Regions from separate parts of the Geodermatophilus sp. SYSU D01119 genome, predicted to be linked through region 1. Evidence: riboswitches for the same ligand, from Rfam matches in the RefSeq annotation. Region 1 holds a riboswitch; each other region holds the start of a gene.
The links. A riboswitch is a leader RNA that binds a small molecule or an ion and turns the genes downstream of it on or off. The one in region 1 is predicted to bind cyclic di-AMP.

Region 1 (4,539 bases):
GAAGGCGGCGAAGCGGGCGAGGTCGGCCAGGGTGGCCCACAGCTGCCCGGCGGCGGCCATCACGCCGGCGTGGTGCTCGGGCTCGGGCAGCGCGACGTCGGCCCACGGGTGCACCGCCCGGCCCTGCGCGGCACGGCCGGAGGGGCGCGGCGTCGTCCGGGTCATGCCGAGCGGGGCCAGCACCTCGGCGGTGACGACGTCGTCCCAGGAGCGACCGCGCGCCCGCGCGACCAGCTCGCCGAGCAGGCCGAAGCCGAGGTTGGAGTAGTGGAAGCGCCGGGCCTCCCCGAGGACGACGTCGCCGCCGTCGAGGGCGAGCTCCTCCAGTGAGCCGCCGGGCACCCGCTCCCACCAGCCGCCGGGGCTCTCGGCCGAGGCGCCGGCCAGGTGCGACAGCAGCTGCCCCACCGACCGGTCGCCGAAGGGCGTGCCGGGCACGTGGTCCTCGAGCGGGTCGTCGAGGCCGAGCCGGCCCTCGTCGCGCAGCCGCAGGACGGCGACGGCGGTGACGGTCTTGCTGATCGAGCCGAGCCGGTACTGGACGTCGGTGTGCGGCTCGGCGACGTCGCCGCGGCCGGCCGACCACGCCAGGCCGCCGTCCCGGACGACACCCGCCACCAGGCTCGGTGCCCGGCCGTCGCGCTGCGCGCGTGCGGTGCGGGCGAGCAGGGTGCGGGCGGTGGCGGGCAGCACGGGCTCGGGCATGCCCGGAACCGTAGGTCAGGCGCGGGCGGGGACCGCCAGCCGCCCGGTGCGCACGGCCCAGCGCTCGAAGACCACGGTGGCCAGCGGCGGGATCGACGCGACGAGCGCGAGCAGCGCCGTCCAGCGCGACCAGCGCAGCACGCGGGCGGCGACCAGCGTGACGAGGACGTAGGCGACGAACACCGCGCCGTGGACCGGCCCGAAGACCTGCACGCCCACCTCGGAGGTCTCGGGCACGTACTTCACGTACATCCCGGCCAGCAGGCCCACCCAGGACAGCGCCTCGGCGACGGCGACGACGCGGAAGGCGAGGGCGACGGTGCGGGGGTTCATCGGTGCGGTCCTCGGGTCCGGGGGCGGGTCGGTTCCGGAGGGTCCAACGCGGCGGGGCGCCCGGGTGTCCCGGACGGGGGTGTGACCTGGGTGGCAGGGTCGGGCCCGTGCGGGGTCTGGCGCGGCGCGAGTTCTGCCTCGTGCTGCTGCGCCGGATGGCCGACCTGCGGCCCGACCTCGTCGCCGCCGCCCTGCCGCGGCTCGGGGCCACCCGCGCGGAGGCGCACGCGGCGCACACCCGGTGGCAGGCGCTGCACCACGCGCCGCGGGCGCCGCGCGGACTGGCGCTGCGGGCCGCCGTCCTCGGGCCCGCGGAGCGCGTCGAGGTGCGCCCGTTCGGCGACCTGGAGCTCGACGTGCGGCACTGGCCACTGCCGCTGTGGCCGCACCTGCGCTGGGAGGTGGTGTCCACCGTCGAGGGCGCGGTGCTGCACGAGCACCTGGTGCGCGCGCCGGACTCCCCGGTGCCGCCTGCGGCCGACGGGCGGCTCCGGGTGTGGGAGCACGTGGTCGCCGACGTCAGCGGCCTGCCCGGCGCGGAGGAGGCCGACCCGCAGGTGGTCACCCGCTGGGAGGTGCGGCTGCCCTCCGGCGACACCGCGGCCTTCGTGTGGGGGCTGCTGCAGGTCGTCAGGAGGCAGCGGCCGTAGGCCTCGGGTCGGGACGGCCACCCCTCAGGGGCCCGCGCCGAGCCTGCGAGGCGTGGGGGGAGGGGTGGTCCTTCACCCGATGCGGCGGGCGCCGGCGTAGCCGCCCATCGAGTCGACGCTCGCGACCTTGACGACGTCGCCCGACGTGGGCGCGTGCACCATCTGGCCGTTGCCGATGTAGATGCCCACGTGGCTGACCGGGCTGTAGAAGAAGACCAGGTCGCCGGGCTGCAGGTTGGCGCGGGAGACCGCGGTGCCCATCTGCGACTGCATGCGGCTGGAGTGGGGGAGGCTGATGCCGGCGGCGCGGAAGGCGTACTGCGTCAGGCCGGAGCAGTCGAAGGAGCCCGGGCCGCCGGCCGCCCACACGTAGGGCTTGCCGCGCTGGGCCATGGCGGTGGCGACGACGGTGCCGGCGACGCCGCTGGCCGGCGCCGCGGCCGGGGCGGCGGAGGACCCCGAGGAGGACGGGGCGGTAGAGGAGGCCGGCGCCTCCTCGCGCTCCTCGTCGCGGCTGGCGCGCTGCTCCTCGGCGGCGTGCGCGGCCGCGGCGGCCTCGAGGGCGGCGCGCTGCTCCTCGGCGGTGAGCCGGGCGAAGTCGGCCTGGTAGTCGGCGATCTGGCTCTCGAGGTCGGCCTGCTGGGCGGCGACGGCGTCGTACTGCCGCTGCGCCTCGGCGGCGTGCTCGGCGGCGGCGGTCTGCGCGGCGGTGGCGGCCTCGGTGGCGGCCGCGGCCTGGCCGAGCAGCTCGCCCTGGTAGCCGGCGACGCCCTGCAGCAGCGTGACGCGGTTGACGAACTCGTCGGCGTCGGCGCTGGTCATGAGCGCCTGGAGCGGGCCCATGCTGTCGCCGGTGTAGGCCGAGCGGGCGATGCCGACCACCTGCTGGCGGGCGGCGTCGACGGCGGCCTGCGCCTGGACGAGGGTGGCGGCGGCGGCCTCGGCGGCGGCCTGCTGGGCGCTGAGCACCTCGCGCGCCTCGTTGAACTGCTCGGTGACGACCTCGAGCTCGTGGCCGCGGGCGGCGACCAGCTGGGCGGCCTCGGCGGCGGTGGCGGGCTCCTCGGCCTGCGCGGGGACCGCACCCAGGCCCAGCCCGATGCCCAGGGCGCCGGTGAGGGCGAGGACGGCGCGGCGGCAGCGGGAGCGGCCGGTCGCGGGCATGCCGGGGACAGACGTGCGCAGGGACGCCACGCGCCAGTTCTCCTCTTCCCAGGCCGCCTACCGGGTTAGCTGACGGGTTCGGACGTGGACTCGCCCGGCGCGTGCGGGCACGCGCTACACCCCAGGACTGCGGTGGGTCCCCGGCCCGGCCTCCCCGGAGGGCGACCGGCTCGACGGCGTCCTCGGGGTGTCACCCAGGTTGGTGACGGAGCGCCCCGTTGGACGTACTGAGAGTAGGGGCCGTGACCGCGCCGTGACAACGGTTTCTTGTAATTACATGGCTCACCCCCGCGTGTCCCCGGCGCCAGGACGCCGGACCCCGCCGGTTTGGGACGGCCCCGGGACGTGTAGGAGTCTGCTCATGTCCTCCTCCACCCGGATGCGCCTCGCCCGCCCGCTCGTCGTGCTGGCCCTCCTCGGCTCCCTGACGGCCTGCGGCGACAACACCGACTTCACCCGCGGGCCGACGAACTGCGACTCCAGCGGGGAGAACGCCAGCAACGAGAACGACGCCAGCTGCCAGGAGACCGGGGTCAACCCGGGCAACGACGCGCCCACCACCGACGACACCTCCGACGACTGATCGTCTCCCCGAGGGGCGCGCGGACGCGGCGGCTGGTGGCGTGACCCGGTGAGCCCGGGACGGACGTGGACGGCGGCCCGGCTGCGCGCGGAGTCGCGGGGACTGCTCGGCAGGGCCCGTCGGCTGCTGCTCGGCCGCGACCTCGCGCTGATCGCCGCCGGGCTGACGTTCTACGCGGGCATCGCGGTGGTGCCGCTGCTGCTCGTGGCGGTGCGGCTCACCGCCCTGGTCACCTCGCCGGAGGAGGTGCGCGCGCTCAGCGCCCGGCTGGCCGAGCTGCTGCCCACCCCGCTGGGGGCGCCGGAGGCGGTGGAGCGCCTGGTCGCGGCCGGGGTCCGGGTGGACCTGCTCGGCTTCGTCCTGGCCCTGCTGCCGCTGTCGCTGTACGGGGAGGGCCTGCGGCGGGCGCTCCTGCGGTTCAGCCAGCGACGGGAGAACCTCACCGCCTGGCGGGGGCGGCTCTCGGCGCTGCCGCTGGTCGTCGTCACCCCGCTGCTGCTGTACCCGCTGCTGCTCGCCGCCCGGGTCATGGCCGACCTGGCCCGGGAGGACGGCGTCGGGCCGGCGCTCGGCCGGTTCTTCGTCGGCTACTACACGGTCCTGTTCGTGCTCACCGTGCCGCTGCTGTGGGGCTTCGGCGTGGTGGCCGGCGGCCGGCACCGCCGGGGCGCCCTGGTCGGCGGCGCGCTGTTCACCGCGGCCTGCCTGTCGGGGTTCCTGCAGGGCTTCGTGCTGTTCCTGTCGCTGCCGCTGGACCTCGGCGCGCCGTTCGGCGGCCTGGACGCGGTCGGCGCCGTGGTCGCCATCGGCCTGTGGCTGTTCATGCTGCACCTGGTGCTGCTCAGCGGCTGGCTGCTCACCCAGGCGCTCGACGAGCGGCTCGGTCAGCCCGCGGGCTGGCCGGGCCACCCGCCGCCGGCACCGGGCCAGCCGCCCTCGGGCGCGGGGGCGCCGGGCGCCGGCGGGCCGGGGGCTGGTTCCCCGGGCGGCGGGCCGGGTGCGGGTTCCTCGGGAGCGGGGGCCGGCCCGCCGGGCCCGGGCGCGCCGGGGCCGGGCGCCGGCGCCGGGTCCGCGGGCGGCGGCTCGGGCTCGGGCGCGGGCTCC
Region 2 (4,539 bases), on a different contig from region 1:
ACGTACTGCCGGGTGCGCAGGCAGTGGTCGGCGACCGACAGCAGCGTGTTGGCGTCCGGCGGCAGGTACACCCGGATGACGTCGGCCTTCTTGTTGACGACGTGGTCGATGAAGCCCGGGTCCTGGTGCGAGAAGCCGTTGTGGTCCTGCCGCCAGACGTGCGAGGTGAGCAGGTAGTTCAGCGACGCGACCGGCCGCCGCCACGGGATGTCGTTGGTGGTCTTCAGCCACTTGGCGTGCTGGTTGACCATCGAGTCGACGACGTGGATGAACGCCTCGTAGCAGGAGAAGAAGCCGTGCCGGCCGGTCAGGAGGTAGCCCTCCAGCCAGCCCTGGCACAGGTGCTCCGAGAGCACCTCCATGACCCGGCCGTCGGGCGCCAGGTGGTCGTCCTCGGGCTCCCGCCGCGCCATCCACGTGCGGTCGGTGGCCTCGAGCACCGCGCCGAGCCGGTTGGAGTTGTTCTCGTCGGGCGCGAAGACGCGGAAGGTCTGCGGGTTGCCGCGCATGACGTCGCGCAGGAACTGGCCGAGCACCCGCGTGGCCTCGACCGCGCCGGTGCCGGGCTCGGGCACGGGGACGGCGTAATCGGTGAACGCGGGCATGCGCAGCGGCTGCAGGAGCAGCCCGCCGTTGGCGTGCGGGTTGGCGCTCATCCGGCGGTCGCCCTCCGGGTGGAGGTCGCGCACGGCCGGCACGGGTGCGCCGGCGTCGTCGAACAACTCCTCGGGGCGGTAGCTGCGCAGCCACTCCTCGAGCACCCGGCGGTGACCGTCGTCCTCGCGCGCGTTGGCGAAGGGCACCTGGTGCGAGCGCCACGAGCCCTCGACGCGGTGCCCGTCGACCTCCGCCGGCCCGGTCCACCCCTTGGGCGAGCGGAGCACGATCATCGGCCAGCGCGGCCGCTCCGTCACGCCGCCCTCCCGGGCCCGCCGCTGGATGTCGGCGATCTCGTCGAGGCAGCGGTCGAGCGTCGCGGCGAACTGCTGGTGCATGAGCGCCGGGTCGTCGCCCTCGACGACGTACGGCGTGTGCCCGTAGCCGCGCAGCAGGGCATCGAGCTCCTCGGGCTCGATGCGGGCCAGCACCGTCGGGTTGGCGATCTTGTAGCCGTTCAGGTGCAGGATCGGCAGCACGGCGCCGTCGCGGGCCGGGTCGACGAACTTGGTGGTGTGCCAGCTCGCGGCCAGCGGCCCGGTCTCGGCCTCGCCGTCCCCCACGACGGCGGCGACGACGAGGTCCGGGTTGTCGAAGGCGGCGCCGTAGGCGTGCACCAGGGCGTAGCCGAGCTCGCCGCCCTCGTGGATCGAGCCGGGCGTCTCGGGCGCGACGTGGCTCGGGATCCCGCCGGGGAAGCTGAACTGGGTGAACAGCCGCTTCATCCCCGGCTCGTCCTGCGACACGTCGGGGTAGACCTCGCTGTAGGTCCCCTCCAGCCAGGCCGACGCAACCGGACCCGGACCGCCGTGGCCCGGGCCCATCACGTACATGCAGTCGAGGTCGCGCGCGGCGATCGCCCGGTTGAGGTGCGCGTAGACGAAGTTCAGCCCCGGCGTGGTGCCCCAGTGGCCGAGCAGCCGCGGCTTCACGTGCTCCGGGCGCAGCGGCTCGCGCAACAGCGGGTTGTCCATGAGGTAGATCTGGCCGACCGACAGGTAGTTGGCCGCCCGCCACCAGGCGTGGATGCGGGTGAGCTCCTCCTGCCCCAGCGGCCCGGCGCCGTCGGGGGCGGTGATCTGCTCGCGCGTGCTGGCCTCGGTCACCGTCGTCCTCCCGGGGACTGGTCGCGGTCGACGCCCCCACCCTGGCGGACCTCCGGGCGCGCCGCAGGACGGCCCGGGGTGTCCGGTCGGCGAACACCGCGCGACGAGGTGCACCGGCACACCGGAACTCCCCGGTCCCCGTTGCCGGGTCCGGCGGGCCTCCCTACGGTTGCCCCGTCCGGACGGCCCTTCCCGCCCCAGCCGGGGTGATCCGCCCGGACGCCGCCGAGTCGCGGACCACCGAACGTGGCCGCGAGCCGGGGACCCACCGCGTCACCGGGGTGAGTCCCACCGCCCGGTCCTCCCGGGAGGTGGGTAGGGCGTCATCCCCGCCCGAACCCGTCAGCTGACCCGGTAGGCGGCCACGGGAGAAACGGAGAGCCGCGACACGGGGAGCGCCGTCGGCGCCTGCCCCGACGCGCCCCGCCCTCAGACACCCACGCCGCGGCCCGCGACCGACGCCGGCCGCCGCGCCTCCGGGATCCGGACCCCGACCGGCCTCCGCTCCGGCCCCGCCGTGGGCTGCCGCGCGCCGTCCCGGACCCCGTGCCCTCCCCTGCCCCGCGACGGGCGCCTGCCGAGCAGACGGCGGGACCGCGCGGGGCCCCACGACAGGAGCTCTCCTCGTCATGCGCAGAAACGTCTTCCGCCGCACGCTCACCGTCGGCACCGCGACCGTCGCGATCTGCCTGGCCGGCCAGTCGGCCGCCTCCGCCGACCGCCCCTGGGACGGCGACCGGCACGACCGGGGCGGCTGGTCCGAGCACTGGTCCGGCCGCGGGGACGCCGCCCCGGCGCCCACCGCCGCACCCGCCGCCGCACCCGCGCCCGCCGCGGCTCCCGCACCGGCCGCCGCACCCGCGCCCGCCGCCACCGCGGCCACCGCCGTCGCCGCCGTCGCGACGGACCTCACCGGCGCACCGACCCCGACGTCGACCGCCTACAGCGCCTGGGCGCCGCACGTGCGGCCGGCCGTCGCGGAGGTCGCCCAGGCCTTCGCGGTGTCCACCGTCCTGACCCGGCCCGGGCACTCCCCCACGCAGGAACTGGCCGCCGACTTCATGGTCCACGCCGACGCGGCGAAGGGGGACGCGGTCGCCAGGTACGTCATCGACAACGCCGAGCGGCTGCGCGTCGAGTACGTCATCTGGCAGCAGCGGATCTGGCTGGTCGGCGGGTCCGGCTGGCAGGCCATGGCCGACCGCGGGTCACCGACGGCCAACCACATGGACCACGTCCACGTGAGCTTCCTGCCGTGACCTCCGCCTGAGGGGGAGGCGGCCGGCGCGCTCAGCCGGCGTAGAGCGCGAAGCCGGTGACGCGCCGGCCGTCCACCTCCGGCGTCGCCATCTCGACCTGTCGCCGTGCCTGCTCCTCGACCGGGTCGTCGGACAGCGCCTCGAGGTAGCGGCGGTGCTCGGCCAGCGAGGCCACCGCCCGGTCGACGACGCCGGTGACGTCGACGGTGTGCGTCGCCCCGACCGGCGTGGAGACCGCGACCCAGCGCACGCCCCGCCACGGCTCCTGCCCGGCGAGCTCGGGGAAGATCCACTCGTTGGCGGCGTCGCCCACCGCGTCGATCACGGAGCGGCCCAGCGCCCGGTGGTCGGCGCTGTTCCAGTAGGCCGGGGCCACGCCCGGCGGCGTCCAGGTCTCGCCGAAGTGCATCGTCACCACCAGCTCCGGCCGGTGCCGGCGGATCGCCGCGGCCAGCGACCGGCGCAGCTCCAGCCCCTCGACGAGCCGGCCGTCGGGGTGCCCGAGGAACTCGACCACCGAGACGCCGACCACCGCCGCGGACGCCCGCTGCTCCCGCTCGCGCAGCGGCCCCGCCTCCCCCGGCGGCAGCCCGGCGATGCCGGCCTCCCCGCGGGTGGCCAGCACGTACCGGACGTCCCGCCCGGCGTCGGTCCACGCGGCGACGGCGGCCGCGCACCCGTACTCGACGTCGTCGGGGTGGGCGACGACCACCAGCGCCCGCTGCCAGTCGGAGGGGAACGGCTCGGGCGAGGTCACGCCCGACCCCGCGCCACCCGCAGCGCGGCGCCGATCATCGGCGCCTGCAGGGGCAGCCGGACGACGGCCGCGGCCAGCAGCGCCGGCCTCCCCCGCGCCACCCGGAAGTGGTGCAGGTGCGCCGGCACGAACGACGCCAGCAGCCCGGCCGCGGCCCAGCCCCCGGCCCGGCGGGTGGGCGGGGCGGCCAGCAGCGCGGCGGTGGCCACCTCGGCCACCCCGCTGCCGAGCACCCAGGAGCGGGCGCCGCCGAGCTCCGGGGGCACCAGCCACTCGTAGGTCCGCGGCCGCACCAGGTGCAGCACGCCGGATCCGCCGAGGGCGGCGGCCAGCCAGGTCGCCGGGGCGGGGAGGCGCATGGCGCCACCGTAGGCTCCCGCCCCGTGTCCGCCGCCGACCTGGTCATCGCCGCGGCGGTCTCGCTCCTCGCCGGCGTCATCAACTCGATCGCCGGCGGCGGGTCGCTGATCCTGTTCCCCACCCTGGTCGCGCTGGGCCTGCCCACGGTGGCGGCCAACGTGACCAACTCGGTGTCGCAGTGGCCCGGCTACCTCGGCGGGATGCTCGGCTTCCGCCGCGAGTACGCCGGCCAGCGCGGGCGGCTGGTGCGCCTCGGCGTCGTCGCGGTGCTGGGCGGGACGGCGGGCAGCGTGCTGCTGCTGACCACGCCGACCGAGGCCTTCGACGTCGTCGTCCCGGTGCTCGTGCTGCTCGCCAGCCTGCTGCTGGCGGCGCAGCCGCTGCTCACCCGCCGGCTGCG
Region 3 (4,539 bases), on a different contig from region 1:
CGACCTCCTCGCCGAGCAGGTCGAGCTGCTCGAGCACGGTCTTCAGCGGCAGGCCCGCGTGGTCGATGAGGAACAGCTGGCGCTGGTAGTCGCCGACGTAGTCGCGGAAGCCGAGGGTCCGCTCGATCACCTGCTGCGGGGAGCCGACGGTCAGCGGCGTCTCGCGGGAGAAGTCCTCGAGCGAGGGGCCGTGGCCGTAGACCGGCGCCTCGTCGAAGTAGGGCCGGAACTCGGTGACGGCGTCCTGCGAGTTCTTCCGCATGAAGACCTGACCGCCGAGGCCGACGATCGCCTGGTCGGCGCGGCCGTGGCCGTGGTGCTCGAAGCGCGAGCGGTAGAACTCGACCATCCGCTGCGTGTGCTCCTTCGGCCAGAAGATGTGGTTGGAGAAGAAGCCGTCGCCGTAGTAGGCGGCCTGCTCGGCGATCTGCGGGCTGCGGATCGAGCCGTGCCAGACGAACGGCGGGACGCCGTCGAGCGGCCGCGGCGTGGACGTGAAGCCCTGCAGCGGGGTGCGGAACCGGCCGGACCAGTCGACGACGTCCTCGTCCCACAGCCGGCGCAGCAGCGCGTAGTTCTCGACCGCCAGCGGGATGCCGTTGCGGATGTCCTGGCCGAACCACGGGTAGACCGGGCCGGTGTTGCCGCGGCCCATCATCAGGTCGACGCGGCCGCCGGCGAGGTGCTGCAGCATCGCGTAGTCCTCGGCGATCTTCACCGGGTCGTTGGTGGTGATCAGCGTCGTCGACGTCGACAGCTGCAGCCGGCTGGTCTGCGCGGCGATGTAGGCCAGCGTGGTGGTGGGGGAGGACGAGAAGAACGGCGGGTTGTGGTGCTCGCCCAGGGCGAAGACGTCGAGCCCGACCTCCTCGGCCTTCTTCGCGATGGTGACCACGTCCTGGATCCGCTGCGCCTCGCTGGGCGTGCGGCCGGTCGTGGGGTCGGTCGTGATGTCGCTGACCGTGAAGATCCCGAACTGCATCTCGTCCTCCATCTAGTTGAGAGCGCAACTACGGTACCGTCTGCAACGCCGTGCGCCCGCAGGCATTCCCCAGGTGCGCGTGACCGTGCCGTGACCTTCCCGTCGCGTTCGGTGACCGGTCCGGCACGGCCGGATGTCCCCACTCCGCAGCCGTCCGCAGGGCCCTCCCGGGCCCGGCCCGCCGGCTCCCGGCGGTGGGAGCCTGTGATCACCGTCTCCGGTCCGCCGGGACGGGCCGGGTCGGACGCGCACCGAGGGGGAACCGGGATGGCGCAGCAGGATCAGGGCACCGCCCAGCAGCGGGCGGAGGACGGGGCCGGGCCCCGGCCGGGCGGTGGCCTGGACGGCCTGCTCGGCACGGCTCCGGTGTTCACCGGCGCCGTCCGCGGCTACGACCGCATGCAGGTCGACGCGTACGTGGACTGGGCCGAGACCGAGGTGCTCGTCCTGCGCCGCGAGAACGACCACCTGCTCACCCGCTACGCCGCCGTCTCGGCCGACCTGCAGGCGGCGCGCGCCCGGCTGTCCTCGCTCGTCCGCGAGCGCGACGCCGCGCCCGGGCCCGAGGAGGCGCGGGCTCTGTACGAGCGGGCCGAGCGCGAGGCCGCGGCGCTGACGGCCGCCGCCGAGGAGGAGGCCCGGCAGGTCCTCGACGACGCGCGGACCGAGGCCGCGGCCCGCCTGTCGGGCGTCGCGGAGATGCGCGAGGCGGTCGCGGCGTTGCGCGAGCAGACCCGGTCGGAGGCCGCGGCCGTCCTCGAGGCGGCCCGGCGGGAGGCCGACGGCCTGCGCCGCGCGGCCGCCGAGGAGCGCGACCGGCTGGACCGGGAGGCCGCCGAGGCGCGTGCCCGGGCCGACGCCGAGGCGCTCGAGCGGCGCCGCGCGCTGGAGTCCGAGCTCGCCCCGCTGTACGCGCGGTGCGAGCAGGCCCGCGAGTGGCTGCGCCGGCTGACCGGCCAGCTCGACGAGGCGCTCGCCGTCGTGGCCGGGGCGCTGCCCGGCGACGTCGCCGTCCTCGCCGACCGCCGCGAGTCCGCCGCCGCGGACGGCCCGGCCGCCCCCGCGGACGGCACCGCCGCCGCCGACGGCGGTGCGTCGCAGCTCACGGTGCTGCAGGGCGGCAGCCGGCCCGAGGTCGCGGCGGCCTCCTGACCGGCGCGGACGCCCGTCCGGCGGGGTCCCGCGGGACCCCGCCGGCCTCGGCCGTCCCACCGGCATCTCCGGTCCCGTGTTGTCACGGACCGGTAACGACGCCTACCGTGGCCGCGTCCGGTCGGTCGTCTCGTCCCCACCCGGGGAGCCTGACCGGACGCCGCCGAGTCGTGTCCGCACCCGTGGGCGCGAGCCGGGGACCCACCGCAGTCCTGGGGTGAATCGCACCCCGGCGAGCACCCGCTCGCCTGGTGCGTAGGGCTTCTTCCCGCCCGAACCCGTCAGCTAACCCGGTAGGCGGCTTCCGGAAGGAACGGAGAGTCTCCGCATGCCCGCCTCCGGGCCTCCCCGGCCCGCAGGTGCAGCCGCGCGCGCGATGCGCGCCCCCGCGTCCGCCTGACGCCGGCTCCCACCTGCCTGCCACCGGCGCCCCGCCGCCGGGACCCGTGGACCGCGACATCCGCCAGACCGCGCAGCGCCGCCCCTGACCGGGGCTGCCGCGCACTCTCCCTCGGAGCACCCACCCCCTCATGCGTTCCCGTACCCGCACCGCCGCCGCCGACGCCCCCGCGACCGTCGAGGCCTCCGCCGTCGACAGCACCGCCGTCGAGTCCGTCACCGAGAGCACCGACACCGCCGTCCTCGACGCCGTCCGGCCCGCGAGGGCCCGCCGGGCCCGCCGCAGCTCCCCGCCGATGGGCCCCCGCCGCCCCGCGCTGCTGCTCGGCGCCGCGGCCGCCGGCGCGCTCGTCGTCGGCGTGCTGTCCGCCAGCAGCCCCGCCGCCTCCGCCGGCACCGAGACCGTCAGCGCCTCGGTGAGCGTGGCCGAGCAGCTCGGCATCCCGCAGCAGCCGGCCGGCTCCGCGACCGTGGTCGAGCAGACCGACCTCGCGCCGCTGGAGGACCTCGCCGCCTCGCGCAGTCAGCGCTCGGCCGAGGAGACCACCGCCGCCCAGGCGCAGGCCGCCGCCGACCAGGCCGAGCTCGACCGCCGCGCCGCCGAGGAGGCCGCGCGGATCGCCGCCGAGCAGGAGGCCGCCCGCCGCGCCGCCGAGGAGGCCGCCCGCGCGGCCGAGGCCGCCGCCGCCGAGCAGGCCGCCGCCGCGGCCGCCGCGCAGCAGCAGTCGACCTCCGCCGCCGCCCCGGCGCCGGCCGCCTCCGCCGCCCCGGCCGCCCGCGGCTCCTTCAAGGAGTACGCGATGAGCAAGGTCGGCAGCGGCGAGCAGTTCTCCTGCCTCGAGAGCCTGTGGGGCAAGGAGAGCGGCTGGAACCCCAACGCGCAGAACCCGAGCAGCACCGCCTACGGGATCCCGCAGTTCCTCGACTCCACCTGGGCCAGCACCGGCATCGCCAAGACCTCCGACGGCTACCGGCAGATCGACGCGGGCCTGATCTACATCGAGGAGCGCTACGGCTCCCCGTGCGCGGCCTGGGCGCACTCCCAGTCGACCGGCTGGTACTGACCGGCACGGTGACGGAGGCCGGTACCCGGGTCGTGCCCGCGGGGTTCGTCCGTGCGCACACCCAGGTCCGGCGTCCGTCGCTGGTCCCGGAGGTGCGGCTGCACGTCGCCGACGACGTCGTCGCCCTCTGGGAGGCCATGGAGGACGCCGCCGGCGGCGCCGGTGAGGCGCCGCCGTTCTGGGCGGCCGCCTGGCCCGGCGGCCAGGCGCTGGCCCGCGCGGTGCTCGACGGCGCGGTGCCGCTGGCCGGCCGGCGCGTGCTCGACCTCGGGTCGGGCAGCGGCCTGGTCGCCGTCGCCGCCGTGCTCGCCGGCGCCCGCCACGTGCTCGCCAGCGACGTCGACCCGTTCTCCCGGACGGCGGTCGGCGTCAACGCGGGTCTCAACGGGGTGGCCGGCATCAGCGTCACCGGCGACGTGCTCGACCGCGAGCCGCCCGCCGTCGACGTCGTCCTGGCCGGCGACGTCTGCTACGACCGCGAGATGACCGAGCGGGTGCTGCCCTTCCTCGACCGGGCCCGCGCCCGGGGCTGCGAGGTGCTGGTCGGCGACCCCGGCCGCCCCTACCTCCCGCACGAGCGGCTCGAGCCGGTGCTCGCCCTCGACGTCCCCGAGACCGAGGGTCCGGGGCTGCGCCGCACCACCGTCTGGCGGCTGCCCTGACCCGCTGCGGCTAGCGTCCGCGGCGTGCGCCCCTTCGACTTCAGCGGCACCGCCGTCGTCACCGGAGCCGCCAGCGGCATCGGCGCGGCCCTGGCGCCGCAGCTCGCCGCCCGCGGCACCGACCTCGTCCTGCTCGACCGCGACGGCGACCGGCTCGAGCGCGTCGCGGCCTCGGTGCGGGCCGCCTCCCCGGCGCGCACGGTGGACACCGTCGTCGCCGACCTCGCCGACGCCGGGCAGGTGCGCGGGGCCGCCGACGCCCTCGTGCGCGACCACCCCG

Region 2: it holds a riboswitch for cyclic di-AMP, as region 1 does, so the genes downstream of both, ACI79X_RS16645 (hypothetical protein) here and ACI79X_RS08795 (C40 family peptidase) in region 1, are expected to answer to the same signal.
Region 3: it holds a riboswitch for cyclic di-AMP, as region 1 does, so the genes downstream of both, ACI79X_RS05235 (aggregation-promoting factor C-terminal-like domain-containing protein) here and ACI79X_RS08795 (C40 family peptidase) in region 1, are expected to answer to the same signal.

What each region holds. Positions count from the first base shown of each region.
Region 1 is NZ_JBJGYL010000008.1:186,752-191,290, forward strand. Features, by position in the region: gene ACI79X_RS08780 (serine hydrolase domain-containing protein) at 1-705, opposite strand, end outside; gene ACI79X_RS08785 (DUF3817 domain-containing protein) at 721-1,038, opposite strand; gene ACI79X_RS08790 (hypothetical protein) at 1,146-1,688, shown strand; gene ACI79X_RS08795 (C40 family peptidase) at 1,761-2,882, opposite strand; cyclic di-AMP (ydaO/yuaA leader) riboswitch at 2,890-3,026, opposite strand; gene ACI79X_RS08800 (hypothetical protein) at 3,214-3,435, shown strand; partial or broken gene ACI79X_RS08805 (YhjD/YihY/BrkB family envelope integrity protein) at 3,484-4,302, shown strand; partial or broken gene ACI79X_RS08810 (penicillin-binding transpeptidase domain-containing protein) at 4,320-4,539, opposite strand, start outside.
Region 2 is NZ_JBJGYL010000022.1:49,094-53,632, reverse strand. Features, by position in the region: gene ACI79X_RS16650 (phosphoketolase family protein) at 1-1,763, opposite strand, end outside; cyclic di-AMP (ydaO/yuaA leader) riboswitch at 1,992-2,139, shown strand; gene ACI79X_RS16645 (hypothetical protein) at 2,393-3,022, shown strand; gene ACI79X_RS16640 (PIG-L deacetylase family protein) at 3,054-3,779, opposite strand; gene ACI79X_RS16635 (DoxX family protein) at 3,776-4,138, opposite strand; gene ACI79X_RS16630 (sulfite exporter TauE/SafE family protein) at 4,163-4,539, shown strand, end outside.
Region 3 is NZ_JBJGYL010000005.1:80,899-85,437, forward strand. Features, by position in the region: gene ACI79X_RS05225 (LLM class flavin-dependent oxidoreductase) at 1-982, opposite strand, end outside; gene ACI79X_RS05230 (DivIVA domain-containing protein) at 1,250-2,134, shown strand; cyclic di-AMP (ydaO/yuaA leader) riboswitch at 2,286-2,450, shown strand; gene ACI79X_RS05235 (aggregation-promoting factor C-terminal-like domain-containing protein) at 2,665-3,597, shown strand; gene ACI79X_RS05240 (class I SAM-dependent methyltransferase) at 3,606-4,259, shown strand; gene ACI79X_RS05245 (SDR family NAD(P)-dependent oxidoreductase) at 4,284-4,539, shown strand, end outside.